2 regions of the Arthrobacter sp. TJ-58 genome follow, and region 2 is predicted to be linked to the other one. Evidence: riboswitches for the same ligand, from Rfam matches in the RefSeq annotation. Region 2 holds a riboswitch; the other holds the start of a gene.
What was found. Region 2 has a riboswitch for cyclic di-AMP ahead of AC4D2W_RS02435 (LysM peptidoglycan-binding domain-containing protein). Riboswitches for the same ligand answer to the same signal wherever they lie in the genome.

Region 1 (7,437 bases), on a different contig from region 2:
CATCTCCGGCGCCGCCGGTGTCCACCGACCAGCGCCTGGCATCCTCCCACGTGTCAATGTCCGTTGTGCTGTGGGGCGGAACCGTAACGCTCCTGTATTGCACCCTAGCAAGGAGCCGCTTCATCGAAAGGTTTTCCAATCCTGCAGGCCTGTCGAAAAAGCCGATCGCAGCGCCCAGATGGGCCGTCCGGTAGAGCCCGGCCAGCGGCTGCTCGCGTCCGGATTCGTCAACGGCCAGGAGGGAGAGAGGCACCGGGCCGCGTGTGCCGTTGGAAGCTTCGGACAAAAGTGCATTGACTGCCCGGGAGATGAACGGCATGTCACAGGCCAGGACCAGGGTCCACTCGGGCGGACGCCGCCCTGCCTGTTCATCTTGGGCGGCCAGCGCCGTCCATGCCGCCGCCACCGCGGCCGCGGGCCCGGAGAATGGCGGATCTTCGCGGATCAGCAGGGCGGGGATTCCGCCCGCCTCCAGCGCCTCCTGGAGTTGGGGCGGCCCGGCGACAGCCCGTTCGGCAGCACCGGATGCTGCTTCCAGGGCAACAGCCAACAGCGTTCGCCCGGAGGACTGAAGCAGCGCCTTGGGGGTTCCGCCCAGGCGCGACGACCTTCCCCCGGCCAGCACAATGGCGTTGAACGAGGGCATTGCCGTATCCATCACCGGCATCAGGCAGCCGTGCCGGCATCGAGGAACTGATTCCACTGCGGGGCCGGGCGTTCCAGTTCGCGGATTTGCCAACGAGCCCCGCGTGGCGGCTGGGGATGGATGCGCAGCTGCCATCCGAGCTGGTTCAGAGTCCTGTCTCCCTTGGCATTGTTGCAGCGCAGGCAGCAGGCAACCATGTTCTCCCAGCTGTCCTCTCCGCCCCTGGATCTGGGCAGGACGTGATCCACGGTGGAGGCGGCCTTGCCGCAGTATGCGCACTGGTGCAGGTCCCGGCGCAGAACACCCCGCCGTGTAACGGGGGTGCCTTCGCGGTAAGGAATTTTCACGTATCTGTGCAGCAGGATCACCGAGGGGCGCGGAAGAATTTCCGTGGGTCCCACCACTGGATCCCCGCTCTCGGCAATAACGCTGGCCTTCCCTGACAAGACCAGCACCAGCGCCCGGCGGAAGCTCACAACGGCCAGCGGCTCGTAGCCTGCATTCAGAACGAGAGTGCGCATGCACATTCCTCTTCGCCTGCGGTCCTTCGGCGGGAGGTTGCCCGCCGCGGTTGACGGTACTTCACATGATCTATGGAAAGAGTATGCCCGGATCCTGCTCTTCGCCATTTTCGGCGCCGCCCGGCGGTTTAAACGGATCAAGGGTTCCTCCCGGAGGAGAAACCCTTGACCGCTGCCGGCGAACCGGCAGGCAAACTGTGGGTAGCGTTTTCTAGCGGACGTGGATGTACACGCCGCCCGAGCCCAGCTCTGCGGGAGCCACAACAGTGGAATTACCGTTGAATCCACCGTGGATGGCCTGGCCGTTTCCAACGTAAACAGCAATGTGGGCCATGCCCATGCCGCCGTCGGCGTAGTAGATCAGGTCGCCGGGAACCGCCTGGGAGGCGCTGACCGTAGTTCCCAGAGACAGGTAACCGGCGGGCCAGTCATGGAAGCTGATGCCGGCGGCAGCCAGTGAGTTGGTCACCAGCATGGTGCAGTCCTGTGACACGCCCAGCTGCGCATAGGCAGCGGCGGCGATGGTCGCAGCAGTGCCGGAGGAAGCAGCCGGAGCCGCTTCCGGCGCCGGGGCCGGGGCCGCCGCCGGAGCGGAAACAAAACCTGCCGGTTCCATGGCCGGAGCAGCTTCTTCCGTCAGCACTGCCTGGGCAGGTGCCTGGGCAGGAGCCTCGGCCGGCAGCGGCTGCGCTGCCGGCGCTGCCTGGGGCTCGGTTGCCTGCGGCTGCGCAGCAACAGGCTGCACTTCCTCAGACGGAGCTTCCTCAGGCTGCACTTCCGGGGCCAGAATGACGCCGGCCACGGCCGGACGGTCAAAGCTCACCACGGCGGTTGCGGGAACCATCAGCTGCGTAGACGCCGCCAGATCCAACGTGCTGGTTTCCGCGCTGCGGACCACGTCGGAACCTGTTGCGTTGGCCGCAACGCCGGTGCCCAGAACCAGGCCTGATGCGGCAACCACCACAGCGGCCTGACGCCCAAAGGTTCCGGCGTTGGCGGACACTGCCTGCGCAAGCGTGCTCAGCGCAGCGGTACGTGCTGCGGGCGCCCGGTGACGGGCGCGCTCAGTTGTAGATGTCATGCGGGTGCAATCTCCGTTATCTGCAACAGGGCTTAGCTGACGCGGACGAAGCTTGCGCCGCCGAGGTAGGACAGCGGGTGCAGCACGGTGTTCATACCGTCGAAGCCGCCGCTGATGACCTGGCCGTTGCCCACGTAGATGGCTACGTGGCCGGAGGTGATGACGAGGTCGCCGGGCTCGGGCGAGCCAACAACCGAGCCGAAGGCGTAGAACTGTGCGGGGGCGAGGTCGCCCACCGACTTGCCGACGGAGCGCAGTGCATTCTCCACCATGGCGGTGCAGTCCTGAGCAACGCCGAGCTGTGCGTAGGCCGAAGCAACGAGTGCTGCACCGACGCCGCTGGTTACCGGAGCCGGTGCGGGGGCCGGAGCCTGAACCGGTGCGGGAGCTGCAGCGGCGGGTGCCGGGGCAGCAGCCTGGGCCTGAGCCGGCGTGTTGGCCGCGGGGGCCCAGTTGGCAGTGGTGGCTGCCAGCGGTGCGGAAGCCTGCTGCGTCTGAGCGGCAACTGCCTGCTCAGCCTGAACAGCCTGCTCGGCCTGAACTGCAGCGGCCTGCTCAGCCTGAACAGCTGCCTGTTCCTGAGCAGCGGCTTCAGCGGCGGCAGCCGCTTCTTCTGCTGCGATGCGGGCGCGGTAGTCCGCTCCGGAAACGGAGGAGACGGGCTGCATGGTGGCCAGCTCAAACGGTGCCTGTGCGGAGACAGAAACAGCGCCGGTTGAAGTTACGACACTGAGCGGGGTGGCTTCGAGTACCTGGCGGTCGGTGCTGGGGGCTGCCTGGGCGGGAAGGCCTGCAGCGAGGACGAGGCCTGAAGCGGCGACGACGACGGCGGCCTGGCGGCCGATGGTTCCAACATTGGAGGTGACGGCCCGGGACAGTGCTGAAACGGGGCTCGACTGGACTGCGGACGCGCGACGGCGGCCGTGAGCTACTGATGACACAAGTTTGCCTCTCCCAATGCCTACGAGGTGAGCTGTCGGATTCGGATGGGAGTCACCCGGCTGCGTGGGCGGTAAGGCCCATGCAACTTAACCCCTAGGGTTTCTTTCGAAACCCGAATGTGGTTCCCCCGCCTCTGCCATGCGATGTTGCGAACGGACCTCAAACAGTGGCAGAGCTCGGCGATCTGTTCGAGGGTGCCCGACCTTTGGCCGATCAAGCACGAGGATGACCCTACAACAACATTTGTCGAATGTCACGTTCAGGTCACGAAATGGTTATCCTGCGGTCACAGCCAACCGAGCGGGTCAACGACCTCGCCGTTGACCATCACTTCAAAGTGAAGGTGGCAGCCCGTTGAGGCCCCTGTGGTGCCGCTGGCCCCCACCAGGGCGCCGCGCTCCACCTTGTCCCCCACGGCCACAGCTAGGCTGGACATGTGGTTGTACGTGGTTTCCACGCCGTTGCCGTGATCAACCACCACGCGGTTTCCGCCGCCGAAGTCGTGCCAGCCCGAGAAGGTTACGGTGCCGGCTGCGGCAGCCGTGACATCCGTGCCGCAGGCAGCGGCAAAGTCCTGGCCGCGGTGCAGCTCGTCTGCGGCACCGGTGATGGGGCTGACGCGGTAGCCAAAGCCGGACGTCTGAACGAGCTCCGAGGCCAGCGGTCGGGCAAGAGCGCCCGCGGATGCACCGGCGGAAATCTCCGCACCGGACGCCACAGCCACGTGGTGGAGCTTTGCTTCCGGGTCAAACCGGCTGCTCAGGGCGGGCCGGTCAAAGTTAACGGCCGCTGCGGGATCCGCTGAAACTACCGGCGCTTCCACGGCGACAGGCTGCATTTCCTGGGCTGGTTCGCTCACGGCTGCGGTGGTGGGGACCGCAGCAGTAAGGATCATGCCCGAGGCTGCTGCGGTGATGGCGACTTTTTGTGCGGCACCGCCGATGGAGCGGTTTCTGGATTCTGCTCGGCGGCGGCCGGATCTGGGGCCGTTGTCCGGGCGTGGAGCGGGGGCCGGGGCAGACGCGCGGCGCCTGCCCGGGGCAGCATGCTTCGACAAGGTATACCTCTCTCATATGCCTGCGAAGTTAGCTGTCGGATTCGAGTGGAGAAACTCGGCCCCGCATTCAGCGACGGGCCGCACCGTCGATGCGGGGGCAGTGCTGATGCTGGAGGCTTCACCCCAAGGCAGCTCAAGCTGCCGGTGATGGGTCCTCCGCCCCTGCCTGAACTATGTAATTCCGGGCCAGTGGCAGGGTTCGGCGTAAGGCCCGGATAACGGTGTTATTTCAACGTCAGTAAGTCACTATAGGTGAAGATGCCCAAAAGAGACCATTTCGTTATCCGAGTGTGGATACAAACACGTGGGCAGCCACCTCTGGAGGAAGTTCCAGGGCGCCTTCGATTCCGGGAACGCGCACAGAAATGTAGCCCGCCACCACTTCGGCACTGATCTCCGCTCCGGGGCGCAAACCGGCCTCATCGAACTGGCAGAGCAGTTCCGGTTCCACCTGGACCGGTTCGGCCAGCCGGACCAGCTTCATCTTGGTTCCCGGCTCTGCCTGCGCCACAGCGGAAACGAGGTTGGTCACGCCGTCGTGGAACGGTTCAGCGGCCACGCCGCCAATCTCGGCGAGGCCCGGAATTGGGTTGCCGTAGGGCGACTCCGTGGGGTGCCCCAGCAGGTCGTACAGCCGGCGCTCCACGCGCTCACTCATGACGTGTTCCCAGCGGCAGGCTTCGTCATGGACGTAAGCCCAGTCCAGGCCGATCACGTCGGCGAGCAGGCGTTCGGCCAGCCGGTGCTTGCGCATCACTTCGGTGGCGCGGCGGCGGCCCTGCTCGGTCAGCTCCAGGTGCCGGTTGCCCGAGACCACCACCAGGCCGTCCCGCTCCATCCGCCCGATCGTCTGGGACACGGTTGGCCCGGAGTGGCGCAGCCGCTCGGCGATGCGCGCCCGGAGAGCCACGATGTTCTCTTCTTCGAGTTCCAGGATGGTCCGCAGATACATTTCGGTGGTGTCAATGAGGTCCGTCATGGCAGGCCGCTCCTAGGTACTCAATTGGGAAGATCAGGAGAACAACGGCGGACGCCGCCCCCACAGGTCAGTACTGCCAATACGTTAGCTCATCCGGACAAAGGGCAGATAATTCCGTCGGCTCCGGACGACCCGGCGGGCGGGTTCACAAATCGCATGCGGACGGGGCGGTGGGGCAGAATGAAAGGCACATCAGAGCACCCTGCCTACCGCTTGGAGCGACACCCCATGGGCGAAACAGCCGCAGTCAAGATCCCCGCCGAACTCCTTCCCAGGGACGGGCGGTTCGGGGCCGGTCCGTCAAAGGTTCGTCCGGAGCAGCTGGAAGCATTGTCCCGCGCCGGAGCCCGCCTGCTGGGCACGTCCCACCGCCAGGCTCCCGTCCGCAACTTGGTGGGCAGCATCCGCGAGGGACTGTCGAGCCTCTTCCGCGCCCCGGAGGGTTATGAAGTGGTGCTTGGCGTTGGCGGCTCCACCGCATTTTGGGATGTGGCATCCTTCGGTCTGGTCAAGGACAAGGCCCAGCATCTGTCCTTCGGCGAGTTCGGTTCCAAGTTCGCCGCTGCCACCAACAAGGCGCCCTTCCTTGCACCGTCCTCCATCATCAAGGCCGAACCGGGCACCCGTTCCGTTGCGGCGGCCGAATCCGGGGTGGATGTCTATGCCTGGCCCCAGAATGAGACGTCCACGGGTGTTGCCGCCCCGGTGGCACGCGTTGCCGGCGCGGACTCCGGTTCCCTGATCCTGATTGATGCCACTTCGGCGGCGGGCGGCCTGGATGTCGACCTCGCCGAGTCGGATGTCTACTACTTTGCTCCGCAGAAGAATTTCGCGTCCGACGGCGGCCTCTGGCTGGGCATGTTCTCCCCGGCGGCGCTGGAACGGGCCGCGCGGATCAATGCGTCAGACCGCTGGATTCCGGACTTCCTCAACCTGCAGACGGCTATCGACAACTCTCGGCTGAACCAGACCTACAACACGCCCTCGCTGTCCACACTGGTGACCCTCAACGCCCAGATTGAATGGCTCAACGCGAACGGCGGCCTGGATTTCGCCTCGGCCCGCACTGCGGACTCGGCCGGCCGAATCTATTCCTGGGCCGAGGCTTCCCCCGTGGCCACCCCATTCGTTGCCCGGCCCGAGGACCGTTCCAACGTCATCACCACCATTGATTTTGAGGATCACATTGACGCGGCGGCCCTCGCCAAGACGCTGCGTGCCAACGGCGTCGTGGACGTGGAACCGTACCGCAAACTCGGCCGCAACCAGCTGCGCATCGCAACCTTCGTGGCCATTGAGCCGGACGACGTCAGTGCTTTGCTGCAGTGCATCGACTATGTCATTGAGCCCTCCCGGTAGCAGACGGCGCACCCCTGTTGCAGGACCCGGACCCTACGCTGGTTCCGGGTCCTGTTCCGTTTCACTCGTAGTCATGTGCAGCCGGCGGGGAAGGGTCCGGTCATAGTGGATCCGCAGGTGGTGGGCCCGCCAGGCCCAGACAAAACCGACGACGGCGGTGATCAGTCCGGAGGCCGCGGCAACGCCGAGGCTCCACCGCGGCCCAAAGCTGTTGGCTACCCACCCCACCAGCGGGGCGCCGATGGGAGTTCCGCCCATAAAGATGGCAAAGTACAGGGCCATCACACGTCCGCGCATCACCGGCGCAGTGGTGGTCTGGACATAGGCGTTCGCGCTCGTCATCAGCGTCAGCGCAAACAGACCCACCGGAATCAGGGACACCGCGAACCACAGAAGAGTGGGAGAGGCAGCGGAAACCAGGCACGCGGCCCCAAAGGCGCCGGCGGCTCCGAAGACAAAACGCAGCCGGGGTTTGTCCCTGCGGGCCGACAGCAGCGCCCCGGTGACGGACCCGATGGCCATGACGGAGTTCAGCAGTCCAAAGATTCCGGCGTCCTGGCCAAACTCGGTACGGGCCATCGCCGCGATGTACACGGCAAAGTTCAGGCCGAATGTTCCCACAATAAAGATGGCCAGCAGCACCATCACCAGGTCCGGGCGGTACCGGACATATTTCAGCCCTGCCCTGATCCGGCCCTTCCCCGGCGGGGCCTTGGGCAGCACCCGCAGCTCGGAACTGCGCATCTTGAGCAGCGCCAGAACCATGGCGGCGAAGGTGAACGTGTTAATAAGGAAGACCCAGCCCGGGCCAACGGCCACTGTCAGCAGGCCGGCAACTGCCGGGCCCACCAT
Region 2 (7,437 bases):
CCGGTCCACGCTGCGGCCACCCAGCAGCAGCGGCAGCGTGACATTGCGGGACACGGACAGCTGGGGCAGCAGGTTGTAGGACTGGAACACGAATCCCACATGGTCCCGGCGGAACGCCGTCAGCGCCCTCCGGCGCAGCTTCGAAATGTCAGTGGACCCCAGCAGCACCCGCCCGCTGTCCGGAGTGTCCAGTCCCGCGGCCATCTGCAGCAGGGTGCTCTTGCCGGACCCGGACGGGCCCATGACGGCAGTGAAGGTTCCGGCCGGAACAGCAAGGGACACCTCATGCAGGGCGGTCACGCGTGCGGTTCCCGTGCGGTAGCTCTTGGCCACCGCCTCCAGCTGCAGGGCAGCCGGTCCGGAAAACTCAGTGGTATCGGTGTACATGGGCTTCATCCTCTTCTCTGGCGGGCGGTCTGCTGCCGCCGCTTTTCTCCTGCCATTGACGCTACGGAGAAGGACCGCGCCGGCCGATACAGCCAACACCCCAATCCGGGGTATAGCTGGCTATACCCACGGTGGAACGGGGGCAGGGCATAATCGGGCAGGTGAGCTTTCTTTCCCGCGCCGGCCTGCAGTCCCGTCTTCGGGATATTGGCTTCCTCCTGCGCGAGGCCATGAACTGGCCGGCGTCGCTGGGAATCCTCGTAGCCGGCGTCGTGCTGCTTCCGTTCCTGCCGCTGGGCGTTGGCCTGTACGCGGTTCCCCGCCTGCTGGGAACCCTCAATCTGCTCGCTGCCCGGGCCCAGGGCCGCGCTGCACGCTATGCCGGCGCCGTCGTGCCCTTTGACCGCCGTTATCTGGAGGGCAGGAAGAATTTCGGCGAGCTGGCGGCGCTGGTCAGTGCACCGGAAACCAAGCGGGATGTTTCCTGGCTGCTGTTCCACTGTGCTTTTGCGCTGCTGGCCGGCTGCCTTGCGGTGGCCCTGCCGCTGGCCGCCGTGCTGTATATAGGGACGGCACCGTGGTGGCCGCTGTTTCCGCAGTCCGCGCCGCTCGATTTTGTAGTTCCCGTGACCAGCTGGCCCGCCGCAGGATTCACCGTCCTGCTGGGCCTCGTCTACGGCGTTGCCGCCTGGCTGTTGCCGCCGTGGATGGCCCGCCGGCTCAGCGGCGGCACGCTGGCGATCCTCTCGCCCCGCCGGTATGACGAACTCGCCCGCCGGATCCAGGATCTTTCCGCAGCCCGCGCCAGCGCACTGACGGCCCACGCAGCAGAGCTGCGCCGCATCGAACGTGAGCTGCATGACGGAGCGCAGAACCGGCTGGTGGGAGTGGTGATGATGCTCGGGCTGGCGCAGCGGGCGGCGGAGACCAATCCGGCTGCCGCAATGCCTTTTATCGGGCGTGCCCAGGACGCCGCCACCGAAGCCCTGGCCGGTCTGCGGGAAGCGGTGCACGACATTTATCCGCCGGTCCTGGATGAGCTGGGCCTGGGCGGAGCGGCATCTGCACTGACCAGCAGGTCCCCCATCAGCTGTTCGCTGGACGTGCAGGGACTGCAGCGTGCTCCCGCAGCGGTGGAATCCGCCGCCTACTTTGTCCTGGCCGAAGCCCTGACCAACGCCGCGAAACATTCCGACGCCTCGCACATCGAAGTGCTCCTGCGCACAGAAACCGCACCGCGCGAGGATGTGCTGGTGGTCCGGGTGAACGACGACGGGCGCGGCGGCGCTGCCGTTGCGGGTGCCGGCGATCCGGCGGCCGGGTCCGGCACCGGCCTGGCCGGAATTGCCCGCCGCGCCGCAGCCTTTGGCGGCACGTTGTATCTGACCAGTCCGCCCGGCGGGCCAACCGAACTAAGGGTGGAGCTTCCATGCGCCTTCTGATCGCCGAAGATGATGCTCTGCTGCGCGCCGGGCTTGAGCTGCTGCTGCAGGGCGAGGGATTTGAGGTGGTTGGCTCCGCGGACAATGCCGAGGACCTGCTGGCAGGCTTTGAACCCGGCAGTGCCGACGGCGCCGTCCTTGATGTGCGGATGCCGCCGACCTTCACCAACGAGGGGCTGCGCGCTGCCCTGGAACTTCGCTCGCGGGTGCCGGACTTTCCGGTCCTTGTCCTGTCCGCTTATGTTGAGGACCGGTACGCAAGCCGGCTGCTGGCCTCCGGCGCCCAGGGTGTGGGCTACCTCTTAAAGGAACGCGTGGGCAAAGTGGGCGATTTTGTCGAGGGCCTGCGCCGGGTCCTGGCCGGCGGAACCGTCATGGATCCGGAGGTCATCGCCCAGCTGTTCAGCCGGCGCAGCACCCGTGACCCCATCCGGTCGCTGACTCCCCGCGAGTTTGAAGTGCTGGGGCTGGTGGCCGAGGGCCTGGGCAACACCGCCATTGCCCGGACCATCTCCGTATCCGAGACAGCGGTCAGCAAGCACATCGGCAACATCTTCGCGAAACTGGGCCTCTCGCCGTCGGACAGCGGCCACCGCCGCGTACTGGCCACGTTGGCGTATCTGCGGACTTAGCCGTACCTGCGGACCCAGGCGTATCCGGGGACCTAAACGGCACTAAATCCCCGTGCTGACGCGGGTTCGGGAACCTCCTGTGCCGGCACCCACAGGCCACTCCAGAGGTGCCACTCACGCCTCCGTGCGAGCTTCGTTACTAAATAGTTACCATCCCGTAACCGTCTTGTACGGTAGTACTCATGCCGTTATCTGAAGCGGCTCCCTTGACTTGTTACCTAGCTCTGCCGCTGGTCAAGGTCCACAGATTTCACACTTCGGCAGAGGCGGGGGAACCACTTACGGGTTCCTTATGAATCCTTGGGGTTAAGTCAGCCGAGGTTTCTTCGGCGGACCGGATGACTCCCATCCGCATCCGACAGCTCACCTCGCAGGTATCGGGAGAGGTAACTTATTTTGTTGAACAATACTCGTGGAACCCACAGCGCCGACAACACCGGACTGTGGACTGCACTTGCAAACGCCACCACCGGCAAGGCCCGCACCATCGGCACCGCAGCAGCTGTCCTGGCAGCAGGCTCCGGCCTGGTCCTCAGCATGGCCGGCCCCGCTTCGGCAGGCGTCGTCGCCAACGACTCGACCGAGTCCTACACCGCCCCTGCTGCTGTAGCCGCTCCGGCTGCTCCGGTAGCTCCCGCAGCTGCTCCGGTTGAGGCTCCTGCCCCCGCCGCAGCATCCACCCACGTGGTCCAGTCCGGCGACACCCTGAGCGCCATCGCCAGCACCTACGCCGTCACCCTTGACGACATCCTGGCGCTGAACGGCCTTTCGCTGGATTCCATCATCTACCCCGGCGATGTCATCACGTACGCCGGCGGCGCTGCTGTTGAAGCTGCTTACGCCGCACCGGCTGCAGTGTCCTACGATGCTCCTGCAGCAGTGTCCTATGACGCTCCCGCTGCAGCCTCCTACGCCGCTCCGGTGGAAGAGACCGCCGCCGTGGCCGACTTCAGCACCTTCAGCACGCAGGCTTCCTCCGTGACGCCGGCTGCCGCTCCCGCTGCTAGCGGCACCAACGCCATCATGCTCAGCTCCGCATACGCCCAGATGGGTGCCGTCCAGGACTGCACCATTCTGGTTGAGGTTGCCCTCCGGGCAGCCGGCCACTCGGTTGGCGACCTGGCTCCCGCGCAGCTTGCTGCTTACGGAACCCCGGTTTCCGACCCCCAGCCGGGCGACATCGCCTACTACGCCGACGGCGGCATGGGCGTTGCCCACATCGCCATCTACGTAGGCAACGGCCAGGCCATCCACAGCGGATGGGGCGGCAACCAGACTGTGCTGCAGAGCGCCAACGTTGGTTCCGGCGCCGTGTACTACCGCGTAGCGTAATCACGCACTAGCTCCCATCGGAGCGCGGGAAGCGAACGGACCTGCAATCTGATGGATTCATAAAAAGGAACGCCCGGCCAGCTGGCCGGGCGTTCCTTTTTGCCGTTGAGCGTTTACTTTGACGTGCGCGGATGTGCGCGCAGTGTCAGGTCCGCCGGAAGTCAGGCTTCCGGACCGGTCTGGCCGTCCTGCTGTTCCGGGCTGTCCTGCTGTTCCTGGGAGTCCGGGGCATCCTGCTGTTCCTGGGAGTCCGGGGCGTCAGAGTGATGCCGGCCGCCGTGGCCGTGCCCGGGACCGTCTTCGATCATGCCGTCGCGGGCAGGCCCGTCGCCGTCGCCGCGGACATCTCCGTCATCGTCGCGCACCTTGCGGTCGCCGTCGTTCCTGCCCTGATCCGGCGCGGATTCCCCGTCTGAGTTCTCCTCCTGGGTGTCCGGGTCTGTCTCAGTTCCCTGATCCGTCTTGTCCTTATCCGCCTTGTCTGGCTTGTCTGCCTTGTCCTTCTCTGCCTTGTCGCCGCCGCCGTCGCGCTCGTGCCGCGTCTCGGCGTCGGACTCAGACTCCGATTCGGACTCCTGGCCCTGCTGCTCCTGCTGCTGTTCAGTCACAGAGGCCTGTTCCGAATCCGCAGTTGTGTCGGCCGTGGCCATACCGGCAAAAAAGGAGCCGACCAACAGGACCAGACCGCCAACTACGCCCAGGATCCATCCCAGCGGGCCCCTGGCCTTGTCCCGAAATGCCATCGTTTCATGCACCTTTCGAAGAGTGGATGTGCTGACACTCTTATTTTCGGAGCCGATTCTTCGAAGATTCTTAGACCCCGCGCCGTCCCCCGGCCAGGGGAAGGCGAACTTCCACCACGCCGCCGGAGCGGCCGACGGCTGCGGGTTCTCCCCCGGCCGGCAGGGCGCGGACACTGCCGCCATAGCGGGCAGCGATTTCCGCTACGAGGGCGAGCCCCAGCCCGTAGTGTCTCGGCGCCACGTTGTCTTCTCCTACGCCGGCGCCGTTGCCTTCAGTGCCGTCCCCTTCGGTTCCGTCCCCTTCGGTTCCGTCCCCTTCAGTGCCGTTCCCTTCAGTGCCGGTGCCGTCTCCGTCGGCGCTGCCGCCCTCTGCGCCACCCGTTTCCCGGTTTCGTACGGAGGCAAACCGTTCAAACGCCTGCCGGGTAAAGCCTGGCGGAAATCCGGCTCCGTCATCGGCGACGCGAATCACAGCAACGCGTCCGCTGCTCCCCACGGAGAACCGCACGAGCGACCGGGCATAGTCCAGGGCGTTGGCCCCGAGCGCCGTGAAGATCCGCTGCAGCGCAAACTGTCCGCCCAGCACGGTTATTTCGGGAGCCGGGGCGTCCAGCTCGAGCGTCAACCCGCGCCGGAGGGCTTCGGGCTCCAGCGAGCTCACGGCGGACCGCGCCAGAGGCACCAGGTTAACCGGCTCCGGAGGTCCGGAGTGCCGGGGATCCGCGGACATCAGCAGGTCCTCGAGGATGCCTGTGAGTACTTTGGTGTCCTCCACGATGTCATCGGCAGCCTCGAGTGCTCCCTCGTTCACAGTGACGTCTTGCAAGTCATCAGCCTCCCCGCCGGAGGGGGTCGCTGAGGACGAAGAGGAATTCGACAACCGGCGCCGGAGCAACTGGGCACGGGTGCTGAGAAGGGTCAGCGGTGTCCGCAGTTCATGGCTGGCGTCGGCCACGAACCGACGCTGCAAAGCCAGCGCTTCAGCCATGGGCCGCATGGCAGCCCGTGCCGCTGCGGCGGAAAGAGCGCCCGCCACCAACCCGGCAGCCAGCACCGACACCACCAGCGCCAGTGCCAGGCGGCGGAGCTGTTCCGTGGCCTCATGCGTATCGACTGCGGCCTGCACCACATCACCGCCGCGCCGCACAGTGAGGACTTCGTACGTCCGGTCTCCGGCGGACACGGTGTCCCGCCGGGATCTGTCCGTACCGGCAACCTCGGCCAGCGCTTCCTGGTCCGGCAGGCCCGACGGCATGTTGCGGGAAACCGCCAGCCTGCCGTCGTCGTACACAGCCAGGAAGACGTCCAGCGGCGCCTCCCGCGGAGAATCGAACTGCACCGCTGACATCAAAGTCTGCTCGGCGGCCTCACGGGTTTGAGTGGAAACCAACCCGTAAACCAGGACGGCGGCCAGACCCAGCAGCACGACGGTCAGCGCCGTGAACTGGGCTGCCAGGCGCCCGGTGGCTTGCCGCAGCTCGGCTTCCTCCGGGCTGCGCTGTTTCCGGGCCACGGCGGCACGCTTCGCCGCCGGCCGCCCGAACCTCATGTGCGGGCGCCGAGCCGGTAGCCGATGCCGCGCACCGTCAGCACAGCATCCTTACCCAATTTCCGCCGCAGGTAATGCACATAGGTGTCCACCACGCCGTCGTCGTCGGCTTCCGGAAAGACCGCTTCCAGCAGGTCGGCACGCGGAAACACCTGACCGGGCCGGCGGGCCAGATGCTCCAGCAGTGCGCCTTCCCGGTCAGAGAGCAGCACCACGTCCCCGGCGTCCGTGGTGACCGTGCGGCCGGTGGTGTCCAGGGTGCCGCCGGGCACGGGCAGCACCGGAACCCGGGCAATATTCCGTCGCCGCAGCGCCCGCAACCGAGCCAGGAGCTCGTCGATGTCGAACGGTTTGGCCATATAGTCTTCGGCCCCGCGGTCCAGGCCTTCCACCCGGTCCGCGGCATTGCCCAGGGCAGAGAGGATGAGCGCCGGTGTCAGCACACCGCGGCTGCGCAGCCGCGTGAGAACGTCCAGTCCCTCGATAGCGGGCAGGCCGCGGTCCAGCAGCAGGACGTCGAAGGGTTGGGTCAGGCCCTCGTGCAGTGCGCGCTGACCGTCAAAGGCCAGCGTCACCAGATAACCCTCCGATTTCAGGAGGTCCGCCAGCATCCTGGCCAGCCGGCGGTCATCTTCCACGACGAGGATCCGGGGTCGGTCCGTCATGCCGAAAGTCTATTGGCCGGACACGCGGCGGGTCCGGTGTCAGTGCCGGTTTGGGGGTTGGCCGGGGCCAATTGCCGGTTGCGTGACGGCTGTGGAGGGCAATGCCTTCGCCTTGCGGGAGGTGGTGAGCAGGACAACGACGACGGCGACCGCCGCGCCGATGGTGGTTTCCACCGCCCGGTCCACAGTGAGGTCCCAGACCGGCTGGCTTGACACGAAACCGGTCATCAGCAGCGCTACAGGAGTCAGGAAGATCATGGCCAGCCCGTAATGCCGGATCACGTAGACCTCCCCGGCGAACTGGAGCAGTGTCAGCAGGACGGCCAGCTGCACCGGGGTCCAGTCCGGCTGCAGCAGCAGGGCGGAGAGCAGCACACCTGCGTAGGTTCCCACAATGAAATGTACGGCCCGCAGTGGAGCCCGCGCCGCATCAGCGGCGGCGATCGGGGCACACGCCGCCAGCATGGCCCAGTAGCTGTGTCCCGGTCCCACCAGCGCGGCGAGGGAACCGGCGGCGGCGACGGCCGCGATGTACCGGCCTGAGTGCTTGAAAATTGCTTTCCAGTCCGGTGCCGGCCGCGGTGTCAGGGGAAGCACGGGGGTATGCCTGCGGGCGTGTGCCCGGCCGGCGATTCCGAGCAATATGGCCGTCAGCGCGCTCCCGCCTGCCGCCAGTGCGGCTTCGCC

Region 1: it holds a riboswitch for cyclic di-AMP, as region 2 does, so the genes downstream of both, AC4D2W_RS14830 (M23 family metallopeptidase) here and AC4D2W_RS02435 (LysM peptidoglycan-binding domain-containing protein) in region 2, are expected to answer to the same signal.

Annotation. Positions count from the first base shown of each region.
Region 1 covers NZ_JBZCNM010000005.1:65,101-72,537, reverse strand. Annotated here, with positions in the region: gene mobA (molybdenum cofactor guanylyltransferase) at 1-646, opposite strand, end outside; gene AC4D2W_RS14845 (HNH endonuclease) at 667-1,167, opposite strand; gene AC4D2W_RS14840 (NlpC/P60 family protein) at 1,379-2,248, opposite strand; gene AC4D2W_RS14835 (NlpC/P60 family protein) at 2,281-3,189, opposite strand; cyclic di-AMP (ydaO/yuaA leader) riboswitch at 3,193-3,358, opposite strand; gene AC4D2W_RS14830 (M23 family metallopeptidase) at 3,477-4,085, opposite strand; cyclic di-AMP (ydaO/yuaA leader) riboswitch at 4,250-4,462, opposite strand; gene AC4D2W_RS14825 (iron-dependent transcriptional repressor DtxR) at 4,528-5,226, opposite strand; gene serC (phosphoserine transaminase) at 5,455-6,585, shown strand; gene AC4D2W_RS14815 (MFS transporter) at 6,619-7,437, opposite strand, start outside.
Region 2 covers NZ_JBZCNM010000001.1:511,784-519,220, reverse strand. Annotated here, with positions in the region: gene AC4D2W_RS02450 (ABC transporter ATP-binding protein) at 1-387, opposite strand, end outside; gene AC4D2W_RS02445 (sensor histidine kinase) at 549-1,829, shown strand; gene AC4D2W_RS02440 (response regulator) at 1,817-2,461, shown strand; cyclic di-AMP (ydaO/yuaA leader) riboswitch at 2,700-2,852, shown strand; gene AC4D2W_RS02435 (LysM peptidoglycan-binding domain-containing protein) at 2,861-3,793, shown strand; gene AC4D2W_RS02430 (hypothetical protein) at 3,955-4,536, opposite strand; gene AC4D2W_RS02425 (sensor histidine kinase) at 4,607-6,049, opposite strand; gene AC4D2W_RS02420 (response regulator transcription factor) at 6,082-6,750, opposite strand; gene AC4D2W_RS02415 (FUSC family protein) at 6,790-7,437, opposite strand, start outside.